DNA from 2 places in the Mycolicibacterium fluoranthenivorans genome. Region 2 is predicted to be linked to the other one. Evidence: riboswitches for the same ligand, from Rfam matches in the RefSeq annotation. Region 2 holds a riboswitch; the other holds the start of a gene.
The links. Region 2 has a riboswitch for glycine ahead of gcvP (aminomethyl-transferring glycine dehydrogenase). Riboswitches for the same ligand answer to the same signal wherever they lie in the genome.

Region 1 (7,130 bases), on a different contig from region 2:
GATCCTGCTCATCGCGACCAGGCCGGTGGCCCAAGCAGTTCCGGCCGAACGTCCGAGCACGCATCCGCTGGCCGATCTCCGGGACGGCTTCCGGTTCATGGTGCGCACCCCGTGGCTGCTCGCGACCTTGCTGTTCGCGAGCGGTTTCGTCCTGCTCATCATCGGTCCACTGGAAGTGCTGCTGCCGTTCATCACGAATGCGCGCTTCGCACACGGTGAGCGGATCTTCGGTTTCGTGCTGGCAGCGTTCGGCCTCGGCGGGGCGGTCGGTGCGATCGCGATCTCGTCGGTGCGCCTGCCGCGGCGCTATCTCACGGTCATGGTGATGTGCTGGGGACTGGGCAATCTGCCGCTGGTCGCGATCGGCTACACGGCGTCGTTCGCGGTGATGGCGGCGGCCGCCTTCGTGGTGGGCATGACCAGCACCGCGGCCACCGTCATCTGGGGGACGCTGCTCCAGCGCAGGGTTCCCCCGGCGATGCTGGGCCGGGTTTCCAGCCTGGACTTCTTCGTCTCGCTGGTCTTCATGCCGGTGTCGATGGCCGTGGCCGGGCCGCTGTCCAAAGTGTTCGCGGTGCAGACCATCTTCCTGGCGGCCGGCACCATTCCGGCGGTGCTGGGTCTGATCGCCTGGCTGGCAGCCCGGATGCCGCGCGACGAGGTGGCGCATCCGCTGAATTCCTGATGTGACCGCGCCGGTCAGAGACCGAAGATCGGCGGCAGGGCCAGCACCATCACCAGACCCCAGAAGAAATGGGTGAGCATGGGCGCCAGCACCCCGCCGGTCGCGCGGCGCAACAGCGCACAGACGGTGCCGAGCAGGATCGCGGCGAACCCGAGCATCGGGTTGCCCGCCGCCATCACCACGCCGAAATAGATCGCCGTCGACACCGGGACGGGCCGGCGGCCGCCGAGCGCGCTGTACAGCGCGCCACGGAAGAACAGCTCCTCGGCCAAGCCGTTGACCACGGTGATGAAAACGACCAGCGCAAGTGCACCCTGATCGGCGAATTGCAGGACGGCGGTGACATATTCGCGCACCGGTGGGATGAGCCGCGCGATCAGGCCGCCGATGACGAACACCGCGCCCAGCCCGATTCCCACCCCGATTCCGAGCAGGACGGGCCGGCGCGCACTGCCGGGCAGCCGGCCCAGGTGCAATGGCCCGGACAGGACGGCCCCCGCCGACCAGACCACGGCCATGATGAGGGTGAAGACATAGAAGGAGCTGTCCCCCGGGTGCCTGCTCAGCGAGTACGCCTGCAGCGCCGCCCCCATCACCAACACCGCGACGACGGTGATCCGTCTGCGCAACACCACTTTTCGGGCTTCCTCGACGGCAGGCGCAGCGGCGCGCCACGGTGGCGGGATCATCGGCGATGCCCCCGCGGGATCAGCTCGGCCAGAATATCGATCCCGGTACGCAGCGTGGCGGTGGCCGGACCGGGTAACAGCGCGAGCAGCGCGAGCGCGGGCCGGGCGATCGAAGGGGTGAGCTGACGGATGCGCGACATGTCGCCGCCGGCCCAGGACGGGTCGGTATCGGCGAGGTGGTGCGGATCGGCCAGATCGGTGACCGGGACCCGCTCGGGCGTATGCAGCGAGCGGGTGATCGCCGTGTTCACCGTCAGCAGACCGCCGGCCGGGGCGGGCACCAGATTACGTAACCCCTCCCCCGCCGCGGTCATCGGGTGATCCAGTGACGCAGTCAAATCGGCGGTGAGCGCACCGGGAACCGGAAGCGCCACAGCGGACACCTTCGACGCCACCACGGTCGGCACGCCCGGCGCGGGCACGGTCCACTGCCGTATTCCGGACAGCCGGGCGTAGGCCGCCAGCAGATCCCGGTAGCTGGTCGTCTGCGGTCCACTGATGTCGTACGCCCCGGCGGGCACCAACTCGCTGTCCACGGCGGCCATGAGGTAGTGCAGCACATCGCGGATGGAAATGGGGTCGATGGGGTTGGACAGCCAGGACGGTTGCGGCAGCACCGGGAAGCGTTCGGCGACATAGCGCAGGATCTCGAACGACGTCGACCCCGCACCGATGATCAGCGCCGCACCGAGCCACACCAGTTCGGCACCGCCGGCAACCGCGAGCGCCTGAGCCACTTCGGCTCGGCCGGCCAGATGTTCGGACAACACGTCGTCGGCGGGCACGAAACCGCCGAGGTAGATGATGCGGCCGACGCCCGCCTCGGCAGCGGCCAGCGCAAACCGGCGGGCGCCCTCGTTGTCGGTGGTCCTGAAGTCCGTCTCACCGATCCCGTGCACCAGGTAGTAGACGGCATCCACATGTCCGCACCGCGCGAAAAGCGTTGCCACCGAATCGGGGTCGTTCGCATCCAGGGATACCGCCGTGACATCGCGATACCACCCGAAAGCGGTCAGACGCTCCGGCGTCCGGCTGGTCACCACCACGTCGTGGCCCGCCGAGAGCAGTTCGGCGACCAGTCGTGATCCGATATATCCCGTAGCCCCGGTGACGAGGACGCGCGCGGTCATCCGCATCCCACGCATGCGTTCGACATCATCACCGAAGCCTCCTGACCACCGCTAGTCCTATCACTGCACGCGGTGGTCCATACCCTGATCGACAGGGTGCTACACGCCAGGGAGTTGCTCGTCACACCAGGCGGACGACAGGGCGTGCCCGCTGATCCGGACGCCCGTGTGGGCCGCCCTTCACACCCCACCGTCGCGGGAACGTACCGCCTTCGAGGGAAACCTCAGTGGGAAGCGTTGTCGGCGTTCGCCTTCGGGTCAACCCTGCCCGCGGTGCAGGTCGATGAGCCCCTGATAAGACTCGGCGTTGAACCGATTGCCGGCGACCTCCTCATCGCCGAGGCTGCGGCGCACCTTCCCCGGCACGCCCGCGACCAGCGACCGTGGCGGAATCACCGCCCCCTGGGGCACCACCGCGCCGGCCGCCACCAGCGACCCCGCACCCACGACCGCCCCGTTCAGCACGATGGCGCCCATCCCGACGAGCACGTCGTCCTCGACGGTGCAGCCGTGCAGCACCGCATTGTGGCCGACCGTGACACCCGCGCCGACGTGCACCGGGAAACCCGGATCGACGTGGACGGTCACACCGTCTTGGATGTTGCTGCCCTCGCCGATCTCGATGGGCTCGAACTCGGCGCGCAAGGTGGCGTTGTACCAGACACTCACGCGGGCGGCCAGCGTCACCGGGCCGATCAAGGTGGCGTTGGGCGCCACCCAGGACTCGGCGTGCAGCTGCGGGGCACGCCCGCGAATAGGAATGATCAGCGCTTCAGGCATGGGCGTCATCGTAATCAGAGTTCCCGCACGAGCGCGGCAGGAGTCCGATCTCGGCGTGACATCCGACGCGTGAGTGGGTAGATTCTCTGCTCACCACAATCGAATAGCCGTCGACACGTTGTGGGAGAACCTCGTTCACGAGGCGCCGTAGGAGCAATATCCTCCCCGGGAATCTCTCAGGCACCAGTACCGCAGCGTCGAGGCAACTCTGGAGACAAGGCGTCACCTCATGGGAACGGCCTTACCGAAGGTGTAGAGGATCCGCGGGACGACGCGGAACCGCAGACTCTCAGGTTTCAGGACAGAGTGGGGAGGGCGCCACCGGCCCGGTTTGGCTCCGGGCTCAGCCGAGATGGAGTCGCCCGTTGTCCGTTACACCCACCGACCGCAGCCGGTAATTGCCATGGTGGTCAGCGCATTCGAATTGTTCTCCGTTGGTATCGGCCCGTCGAGTTCGCACACCGTCGGCCCGATGCGTGCCGCCGCCCGGTTCGTCGAAACCCTGCGCGCCGGCGACCGGTTGCGCGACCTCACCCGGATCAGCGTGGAGTTGTACGGCTCCCTGGCGGCCACCGGCGCCGGCCACGGCACCCAATCGGCGATTCTGCTCGGGCTCGAAGGCTGCCGGCCCGAAGACGTCACCACCGAGGATAAGGAACGCCGTCTCGCCGAGATCGCCGCCACCGGCACCACGCGGATCGGCGGGGACACGCCGGTGCCCCTGACCGAGGGCGCGATGATTCTGCGCGCCTCGACGGTCCTGCCGCGCCATCCCAACGCAATGACGTTGAGTGCCTTCAATTCCCGCGGCGAGGTGCTGTCCACCCAGACCTATTACTCCATCGGAGGCGGGTTCGTCGTCACCGAGGACTGCCCCGATGCCGGCACGGACCACCACTGCGCCACCCCGTTGCCGTACGCCTCGGGTCGCGAACTGCTCGAACTCTGTGCACACAAGGGACTCACCATCAGCGAGGTCGCCATGAGCAACGAACAGTGTTGCCGCTCCGCGGGGGAGGTCCGGACGAGCCTGCTGCACCTGCGCGATGTCATGGTCGAGAGTGCACGCAACGGCATCGCCCGCGACGGCGTACTGCCCGGAGTTCTAGAGGTGCGGCGGCGGGCCAAGGCCTGGTACCACAGTCTCAGCGCCGAAGATCCAGAGCGCACAGCCGAATTCGCCGAAGACTGGGTGAATCTGATCGCGCTGGCGGTCAACGAGGAGAACGCTTCCGGCGGCCGCATCGTCACGGCTCCGACCAACGGAGCTGCCGGCATCATCCCCGCCGTGCTGCACTACGCCACCCATTACACCCGCGCCGGGACGGCTGACCCGGACGACACCGCGGTACGGTTCCTGCTCACCGCGGCTGCCATCGGATCGCTGTTCAAGGAGCGCGCGTCGATCTCCGGCGCCGAGGTCGGGTGCCAGGGCGAGGTCGGGTCGGCGGCAGCCATGGCCGCTGCGGGACTGGCCGAGATCCTCGGCGGCACCACGCACCAGGTGGAGAACGCGGCCGAGATCGCCATGGAACACAGCCTCGGACTGACCTGCGATCCGATCGCCGGGCTGGTTCAGATCCCCTGCATCGAACGCAATGCCATCTCGGCGGGCAAGGCGATCAACGCCGCCCGGATGGCGTTGCGCGGCGACGGCAGCCACCGGGTCAGCCTCGATCAGGTCATCGAGACCATGCGCACCACCGGCGCGGATATGCACGCCAAGTACAAGGAGACCTCGACCGGCGGGCTGGCCATCAACGTGGGGGTCAACGTCGTCGAATGCTGAGGCACCGCATTCAGGCGCCCTGGTACACCTTGCGGTAGCTCGACGGGGACATCCCCATCCCGCGGCGCAGATGGTGACGCAGGTTGCCGCCGGTGCCCAGCCCCGACAGCCGGGCCACCTCGTCGACCGGAATATCCCTGGACTCCAGCAGTTCCCGGGCCCGATCGATACGGCGCTGCCGGATCCAGCTGCCCGGCGCCTCGCCGGTCTCCGCACGGAACCGGCGGTTGAACGTCCGCAGGCTCATATGGGCATGCTCGGCCAGGGTGTGCACGGTGAGTTCTTCGGTGAGGTGCGCCAGCGCCCAGGCCCGGGTGGCCGCCGTGGCGGCGTGGTCCCCCGCCGGCACCTGCCTGTCGATGAACTGCGCTTGGCCGCCTTCCCGCCACGGTGGCACCACGCAGTGGCGGGCGACCGCGGTGGCCACCTGCACACCGTGATCACACCGAATGATGTGCAGGCACAAGTCGATTCCCGCGGCCAGCCCGGCCGAGGTGAGCACGTCACCGTCATCGACGAACAGCACGTTCTCGTCCACCCGGACTGCCGGGTAGAGCTCACGCAGGGTGTCGGCGTACTTCCAGTGGGTCGTCACGGTCCGGCCGTCCAGCCGGCCCACCGCGGCCAGCACGAACGCGCCGGTGCAGATCGACACCACGCGGGCGCCGGGCCGGATCCGAGCGAACGCGGCGGCCACGGCGTCCTCGACGCCGCGGCCGGTTCGCGCCGGCGGGTAACGCGTGCCGGGGATGACGACGGTGTCGGCGGTGTCCAGCGCCTCCGGGCCGGCGGTGGGCACGATCGCGAAGCCGTTGGTCGACGCGACGGGCCCCGGTTCGACGGCACACGTCGTCACCTCGTACAGGGGCTCACCGTCGCCGCCCGCCGCCGTCCCGAACAGGGTCGGCGCGATGGTGGCGTCGAAACCCACCACGGGCGCCAACAGCAGGACGGCGACACGATGCATCACGCCAGTCTGGCATGTTTTTGATGGATCATGTCGTTTGTGCCACTAGGCGGGCGGCCCGAATTCCGCGACAGTGAGCCGGTGACACTTCTCGGTACGCGAACACGCCTGCATTGGGCCTGGGTGGTCGCCGCGGTCAGTTTCGTCGCGATCCTCGGCGCGGCGGCCTTCCGGTCGGTGCCCGGGGTGATGATGAACCCGCTGCATCACGAATTCGGCTGGAGTCACGGCACGGTCGGTGCGGCGATGGCGGTCAACATGACGCTCTACGGTCTCACCGCCCCGTTCGCCGCGGCCCTGATGGACCGCTTCGGCGTGCGCCCGGTGCTCACCGGGGCCCTCACCTTGATCGCGGCCGGCTCGGCGCTCAGCGTGCTCATGACGGCCAGCTGGCAGTTGGTGCTGTTGTGGGGCGTGCTCGTCGGGTTGGGCACCGGCGCCATCTCGATGGGTTTCGTCGCGACCATCGCCACGCGCTGGTTCGAGGCTCGGCGCGGACTGGTCACCGGTGTGCTGACAGCGGCCAGCGCCACCGGTCAGCTCGTATTCCTGCCGGTGGTGGCCGCGGTGACCACCCACCACGGCTGGCGCTGGGCGTCGCTCATCGTCGCCGCGGCCGCGATCGCGGTGGTACCGCTGGTCGCGGTGTTCATGCGTAACTACCCCCAGGACCTGGGGCTGACGGCCTATGGCGCCGACCCCTTTGATTCCGGTGCACGCAAACCCGAGGTGCTCCCCACCGGCACGTTCGCCGCGGCGTTCGAGGGGCTGCGGATCGGGCTGCGCTCCCGGGCGTTCTGGCTGCTCGCCGCCAGCTTCGCGATCTGCGGGATGACCACCAACGGCCTGATCGGCACCCATTTCATCCCGGCCGCCAACGATCACGGCATGCCCACGACGGTGGCCGCGGGCCTGCTGGCGACCATCGGCGTGCTCGACGTGTTGGGCACCGTGTTCTCCGGCTGGCTCACCGACCGGGTCGACCCCCGGCTGCTACTGGTCGTCTACTACACCGGGCGCGGGTTGTCGCTGGTACTGCTGCCGTCGCTGCTGTCCCCCCACGCCGAACCGAGCACCTGGGTGTTCGTCA
Region 2 (7,130 bases):
GGGCCGAGGCCATGCAGGTCGGCGGCGGCCAGGCGGGAAACGGATCGGTGCGGGTGGGCGTGGACACCTGGGTGGTGGGGTCGCCCGGGGCGTTGATCATCGACAGCACCACCCTGAGCCCGCCGTATTCGATTCTGGCCATTGGTGATCCACCGACCCTGGCGGCCGCGCTGAACATTCCGGGTGGCGCGATCGACAGCGTGGAGCGGGTCGGTGGCACCATGACGGTCAGCCAATCCGACCGCGTCGACGTGACCGCCTTGCGACAACCGAAACCACGCCAATACGCTCAGCCAGTCAAATGAGCAGTACCCGCCACCAGCCCGCACCGAAGGAGCGCCGTGAGCGACATCCCAGCCGACCTGCAGTACACGACCGAGCACGAGTGGGTGCAGCGCACCGGTGACACCACCGTCCGGGTCGGGATCACCGACTACGCCCAGTCGGCGCTCGGTGACGTCGTCTTCGTGCAGCTGCCCGACGTCGGCGCCGACGTGACCGCGGGCGAGTCTTTCGGTGAGGTCGAGTCGACCAAATCGCTGTCGGATCTCTACGCCCCGCTGACCGCGAAAGTCGTTGCGGTGAACGGCGACCTGGAGGGCAGCCCCGAGCTGGTCAACTCCGATCCCTACGGCGCCGGCTGGCTGGTCGAACTCGAGGTCGACGCCGCCGCTCTGGCCAGCGGTTTGGCCGAGTTGCTCGACGCGGATGCCTACCGAAGCAACGTGTCCGAGTAGCGAGTTGTTAGGGTTTCGCCCGTCGGTCCAGACGACCGACGGGCATCAACAGGCACACATCGGCGTGGCCAGGTCCGGGTGACCGGATCCGGCCGTGGTGGACCCAACAGGTCGCACGGCGCGGTACGGTCGACAATGAAGTTTGACGCGACGCGATACGGCTGGGAAGCAATGCCCGGCCACCGTGCAACACGCCACAGCAGCCAGCAGAGGAGCAGCGGGTGACGGAGAACAGCAACACCGGGGCCGACCAGACGTCCGACGAAGTGACCGTGGAGACGACCTCGGTTTTCCGCGCTGATTTCCTCAACGAACTGGACGCCCCGGCGGCGACGAGCAGCGACAGCTCGGTGTCGGGGGTCGAGGGACTGCCCGCCGGGTCGGCGCTCCTGGTCGTCAAGCGCGGCCCCAACGCGGGCTCGCGCTTCCTGCTCGACCAGCCCACCACCTCGGCGGGCCGCCACCCCGACAGCGACATCTTCCTCGATGACGTGACGGTCAGCCGCCGCCATGCCGAGTTCCGCCTGGAAACCGGCGAGTTCCAGGTCGTTGACGTCGGCAGCCTCAACGGCACCTACGTCAATCGCGAGCCCGTCGACTCGGCGGTGCTGGCCAACGGTGACGAGGTGCAGATCGGCAAGTTCAGGCTGGTGTTCCTGACCGGACCCAAGTCCGACGACGCCTGAGACACTCACCCGACGAGCAGATGAGCCAGCCGGACCCGGGATTCACCGGGATGTCGATCGGAGCGGTCCTCGACCTGCTGCGTCCCGACTTCCCCGATGTGACCATCTCGAAGATCAGGTTCCTTGAGGCCGAGGGTCTGGTCACGCCGGACCGTTCGGCGGCCGGGTACCGGCGGTTCACCGCATACGACTGCGCCCGCCTGCGCTTCATCCTGACTGCGCAGCGGGATCAGTATCTGCCGCTGAAGGTGATCAAGGCGCAGCTCGACGCGCTTCCCGACGGTGAGCTGCCGTCCGGCGGAACCGCTTACGCGGTACCGCGTTTGGCGGTGGCAGTGCAGGCGGCGACCGCCGCCGATTCCGAACAGGTGGCCGCCGCGGTTGCCCCGGCACAGGTCCGGCTCAGCCGTGAGGATCTGCTGGCCCGCTCCGGAGTGGACGGCGCACTGCTGGCGGCGCTGGTGACGGCCGGCATCATCCGGCCCGGCCCGGCGGGGTTCTTCGACGAGCACTCCGTGCTGATCGCCCAGTGCGCGCGGGCGTTGGCCGACTACGGGGTGGAGCCCCGGCATCTGAGGGCCTTCCGGTCGGCCGCCGACCGGCAGTCCGATCTGATCGCGCAGATCGCGGGTCCGGTGGCGGCCGCGGGTAACGCGGGCGCCCGGGACCGGGCCGATGACCTGGCCCGCGAGGTGGCCGCACTCGCGATCACGTTGCACACGTCGCTGATCAAGTCGGCTGTACGCGACGTTCTCGACCGCTGAGGACTAGACTTTTCGGTGGCGACATCGTCATGGAGGGCAGACGCAGATGGGTGAGGTTCGGGTAGTCGGTATTCGCGTTGAGCAACCTCAGAATCAGCCTGTGCTGCTGCTGCGTGAGTCCAACGGCGACCGTTACCTGCCGATCTGGATCGGGCAGTCCGAGGCGGCCGCCATCGCCCTCGAACAGCAGGGTGTGGAGCCGACGCGGCCGCTCACCCATGATTTGATCCGGGATCTGATTGCTGCGCTTGGGCATTCGCTCAAAGAGGTGCGCATCGTCGATCTGCAGGAGGGCACCTTCTACGCCGACCTGATCTTCGATCGGGATATCAAGGTGTCGGCGCGTCCGTCGGACTCGGTGGCCATCGCGCTGCGGGTGGGCGTCCCGATCTACGTCGAGGAAGCCGTGCTGGCCGAGGCCGGACTGCTGATCCCGGACGAGAGTGACGAAGAGCCCACCGGCGCGGTGCGCGAGGACGAGGTCGAGAAGTTCAAGGAGTTCCTCGACAGCGTGTCGCCCGACGACTTCAAGGCCACCTAGGAGTCACCTGAGACCCGGTCGTGCTGCCCACGGCGTGGTCGTCTGTCTCCGGGGTGATGGACCAGTCTGCATTCCGGTAGACAAGTCGGGCGGTGATGACCATCGCCGCGAGCATCGAGGCGGTGAACAGCCAGGCGCTCACCGACAGTTGGATACCGCCGCTGAGGGTGTGTCCGCTCGTGCATCCCCCGGCCATCCTGGCGCCGAACAGCGTCAGGAACGAGCCGATGAACACCGCGACCGCTCGCTTGGTACGCCCCGGCCCGAAACGGTGTCGCCAGGACGGCGGAACGACCGGACGGAACGCGGTGAACCGGCCGCTGAGGAACCTGGCCGTGAGGAAGGCTCCGATCAGAACTCCGAGGTCGCTGAGCGGTTCCCAGCCGATACTGCGGATCACCTGGTGTGAGTACGCGAAGTGGGGCATGAACAGCTCGCCGACCACCCACGAGTAGGTGGTGGACTGGCCGAACGGCTGGCGCAGAAATATCGACAACACCACAAGTGCGGCCACGCCCGTGGCGACCACGGCGATCGTGCGGGTGAAGAACGCGGGGTGTGCGACCTGAGCGCGGTAGATCCGCTCGAACCACGGCCTACGACGGCCCGGCCGTTCTTTCGTGCCCTCGTAGAGATAGGCGATGGTGTCGCGCATCATGCGGCGTTCGAATTCGGAGGGCGTCGCCCCGCCGAGCTCACGAAGGCAACACCGCTCGCCCCCGCGAAACCGCGGCAAATACTTCAGCAGGATGAAGGCCAGCGCCGCGTAGCCGATCGCGATCGCCAGCATTCGCCCCGGAGTCTGCGCGTTCAGGTATCCGCCCGCGACCAGGCCGCCGTAGTTCGCGGTCGTCGTCAGCCACTGGCCGACCGGTGTTCCGAACAGCCCCGTCCACGCCGCCGCTCCGAGCAAGCCGCCGGGGATCGCGGCCAGCGCGTCTCGACGGCCTTCACCCAAGGCGATCAGCGCGGTGCCCGGGAAGTATCCGCTGATCGCCGCTCCGGTGCCGAACAGCACGCCACCTGCGATGACACCGAAGACGTAGAGCGGCTTCGGCGCGAAGTGCATGGGCACTCCCAATGCGTGCAGGCCGTAGAGCACTACCGCGCCCACCGCCGTGACGAACAAGAAGCAGCCCAGTAACAACCGGTCGACCAAGCGGGCAGCGCGAATGACGGTCTCAGGGTTACCGATTCCCCAGAGCCCGGCGACCATGCCGAAGGCGGCTCCGATCGGTAGAGCAACCCCGAGAGGCGCAGTGACCCCGCTCATGGCCGGACGCCGAACGCCGCCGACGGTGCGTGGTGCAGGAAAACGGCCATATCTCCGTGATACCCCGCCGGGTATCACGGTGTCACTGTGACGTAGCCCCGGGCCGTCGCCCGCTAAGTCGGTGAGGCACATGCGAGTCGCCCAGATCACGGATACGTCTCGTGACGTCGACACGCGGGGCGTGTGTGGGCCGACTGTGAAACGGGCAGCCATACTTTGACACGACGAGCAGTGACAGGAGCGTGTTGAGCGTATGCTCGACACATTCGAAACTGGGCAAACGTGACGCTGTGCAGGTCATGGGGCCGGAATCGATCGGCGGAGAGGATGGATTGTGGGCGACACGCCACGCACGCCACATCAGGGGGAGTTGGATCTGTCCACCAGTGGCGACCCCGTGCCGGCGGTGAGCGGCAGCGTCAGCGAGCCCGTGCAGGGTGGCTTGTTCCCGGACGATTCGGTACCGGATGAGCTGGTCGGCTACCGCGGTCCGAGCGCCTGCCAGATCGCGGGTATCACCTACCGCCAGCTCGACTACTGGGCCCGCACCTCGCTGGTGGTGCCCTCCATCCGCGGTGCGGCCGGTTCCGGCAGCCAGCGGCTGTACTCCTTCAAGGACATCTTGGTCCTGAAGATCGTCAAGCGCCTGCTCGACACCGGCATCTCCCTGCACAACATCCGCGTCGCGGTCGATCATCTGCGTCAGCGCGGTGTGCAGGACCTGGCCAACATCACGCTGTTCTCCGACGGCACCACCGTCTACGAGTGCACCTCCGCCGAAGAGGTCGTCGACCTCCTCCAAGGCGGTCAGGGTGTGTTCGGTATCGCGGTCTCGGGTGCCATGCGGGAACTGACCGGCGCCATCGCCGACTTCCCGGGCGAACGCGCCGACGGCGGCGAGTCGATCGCCGCCCCCGAGGACGAACTCGCTTCCCGGCGAAAGAGCCGCGACCGCAAGATCGGCTAAGCTGTCGGGGCATCGCCCTTGTGCGGGAGAGTTCCGTGACGGCCAGTCACGGACGCCGAAGGAGCAATACCTCTCCGTCAACCTCTCAGGCACCCCGGACCGCGCATGGCCCCGATGCCTCTGGAAAGTGGTGCGTCCTGCGCATCCGCCCATGGGGAAAGGCAGCGAGCCGCCGCCGAATCTCTCAGGCGCCCCGACAGAGGGAGAGGACGCGGTTTTACGCGCCCGCCCGCGCCCTCGACCCAGGGGAGATCTCGTGTCTATCGACCACTTCGGCTTCGCCGATCGCCATATCGGACCCGACGCCGCCGCCATCGCCACGATGCTGCAGGTCATCGGTGTCGACTCCCTGGACGAACTCGCCGCCTTGGCGCTGCCGGCGGGCATTCTCGACGCGGTGACCGCAGACGGGCTGGCGCCGGGGCTGGATCAGCTACCCGCACCCGCCAGCGAGGAGGAGTCGCTGGCCGAACTGCGCGCGCTGGCCGACTCCAATACCGTGGCCGTGTCGATGATCGGGCAGGGCTACTTCGACACCTTCACCCCACCGGTGTTGCGCCGCAACATTCTTGAGAACCCCGCCTGGTACACCGCGTACACGCCGTATCAGCCGGAGATCAGTCAGGGCCGCCTCGAAGCACTGCTCAACTTCCAGACCATGGTCAGCGATCTGACCGGGCTGGACGTGGCGAACGCGTCGATGCTCGACGAGGGCACCGCCGCCGCCGAGGCCATGACGCTGATGCACCGCGCGGTGAAAGGCTCGGCCACCCGACTTCTGGTCGATGCCGACGTCTACCCGCAGACCGCGGCGGTGCTGGCCACCCGCGCCCGGCCGCTCGGCATCGAGATCGTCACCGCCGACCTGCAGCACGGTCTGCCCGACGGCGATTTCTTCGGTGTCATCGTGCAGCAGCCGGGGGCCAGCGGCGTGCTCCGGGACTGGACCGCACTGGTGACCGAGGCCCACGACCGTGGCGCCCTGGTCGCGGTCGGAGCCGATCTGCTGGCGCTCACCCTGATCGCCCCGCCCGGCGAGATCGGCGCTGACGTCGCCTTCGGCACCACCCAGCGATTCGGGGTGCCGATGGGCTTCGGCGGCCCGCACGCCGGTTATCTCGCGGTGCACACCAAGCACGCCCGCCAGCTGCCCGGGCGCCTCGTCGGGGTCTCGCAGGACGCGGACGGGAACGCGGCATATCGGCTGTCCCTGCAGACCCGCGAGCAGCACATCCGCCGGGACAAGGCCACCAGCAACATCTGTACCGCTCAGGTGTTGCTGGCGGTGATGGCCGCCATGTATGCCAGCTACCACGGCGCCGACGGGCTCACCGCCATCGCGCGCCGCGTGCACAGCCGGGCCGCCGCGATCGCCGCCGGCCTGGGCGAGGCGCTGGTGCACCCGGACTTCTTCGACACCGTGCTGGCCCGGGTGCCGGGCCGCGCCGACGAGATCGTGGCCGCGGCCAAGGGCAGAGGGATCAATCTGTGGCGGGTGGACGCCGACCACGTGTCGGTCGCCTGCGACGAGGTCACCACCGAGGCGCACGTCGCCGCGGTGCTGGAATCATTCGGCGTGCCGGCCGCCGAGCCCGGCGCAGCCGATATCGCCACCCGCACGACGGAATTCCTGACCCACCCGGCCTTCACGACATACCGCACCGAGACGGCGATGATGCGCTACCTGCGCAGCCTCGCCGACAAGGACCTGGCCCTGGATCGCACCATGATCCCGCTCGGCTCGTGCACCATGAAGCTCAACGCGACCGCGGAGATGGAACCCATCACCTGGCCGGAATTCGCACGCCAGCATCCCTTTTCGCCGGCGTCGGACACCCCCGGTCTGCGTCGGCTGATCGCCGATCTGCAGGACTGGCTCACGGCGGTCACCGGCTACGACGAGATCTCGTTGCAGCCCAATGCCGGGTCGCAGGGGGAGTACGCCGGCCTGTTGGCCATCCAGGCCTATCACGCCGAGCGGGGCCAGGGCCAGCGCGACGTGTGCCTCATCCCGTCCAGTGCGCACGGTACGAACGCGGCCTCGGCGGCGCTCGCGGGTATGCGGGTGGTGGTGGTGGCCTGCCGCGGCAACGGTGACGTGGACCTCGACGATCTGCGCGCCAAGATCGCCCAACACGCGGAAAACCTTGCCGCCCTGATGA

Region 1: it holds a riboswitch for glycine, as region 2 does, so the genes downstream of both, FHU31_RS27755 (L-serine ammonia-lyase) here and gcvP (aminomethyl-transferring glycine dehydrogenase) in region 2, are expected to answer to the same signal.

What each region holds. Positions count from the first base shown of each region.
Region 1 is NZ_JAANOW010000004.1:255,864-262,993, forward strand. It holds gene tet(V) (tetracycline efflux MFS transporter Tet(V)) at 1-685, shown strand, start outside; gene FHU31_RS27740 (CPBP family intramembrane glutamic endopeptidase) at 700-1,374, opposite strand; gene FHU31_RS27745 (SDR family NAD(P)-dependent oxidoreductase) at 1,371-2,504, opposite strand; gene FHU31_RS27750 (gamma carbonic anhydrase family protein) at 2,763-3,284, opposite strand; glycine riboswitch at 3,396-3,486, shown strand; gene FHU31_RS27755 (L-serine ammonia-lyase) at 3,688-5,073, shown strand; gene FHU31_RS27760 (GlxA family transcriptional regulator) at 5,084-6,040, opposite strand; gene FHU31_RS27765 (MFS transporter) at 6,122-7,130, shown strand, end outside.
Region 2 is NZ_JAANOW010000001.1:3,513,456-3,520,585, reverse strand. It holds gene FHU31_RS17115 (DUF881 domain-containing protein) at 1-305, shown strand, start outside; gene gcvH (glycine cleavage system protein GcvH) at 342-737, shown strand; gene garA (glycogen accumulation regulator GarA) at 959-1,423, shown strand; gene ftsR (transcriptional regulator FtsR) at 1,444-2,187, shown strand; gene FHU31_RS17095 (bifunctional nuclease family protein) at 2,234-2,728, shown strand; gene FHU31_RS17090 (YeeE/YedE thiosulfate transporter family protein) at 2,715-4,001, opposite strand; gene FHU31_RS17085 (MerR family transcriptional regulator) at 4,336-4,968, shown strand; glycine riboswitch at 4,982-5,080, shown strand; glycine riboswitch at 5,081-5,178, shown strand; gene gcvP (aminomethyl-transferring glycine dehydrogenase) at 5,231-7,130, shown strand, end outside.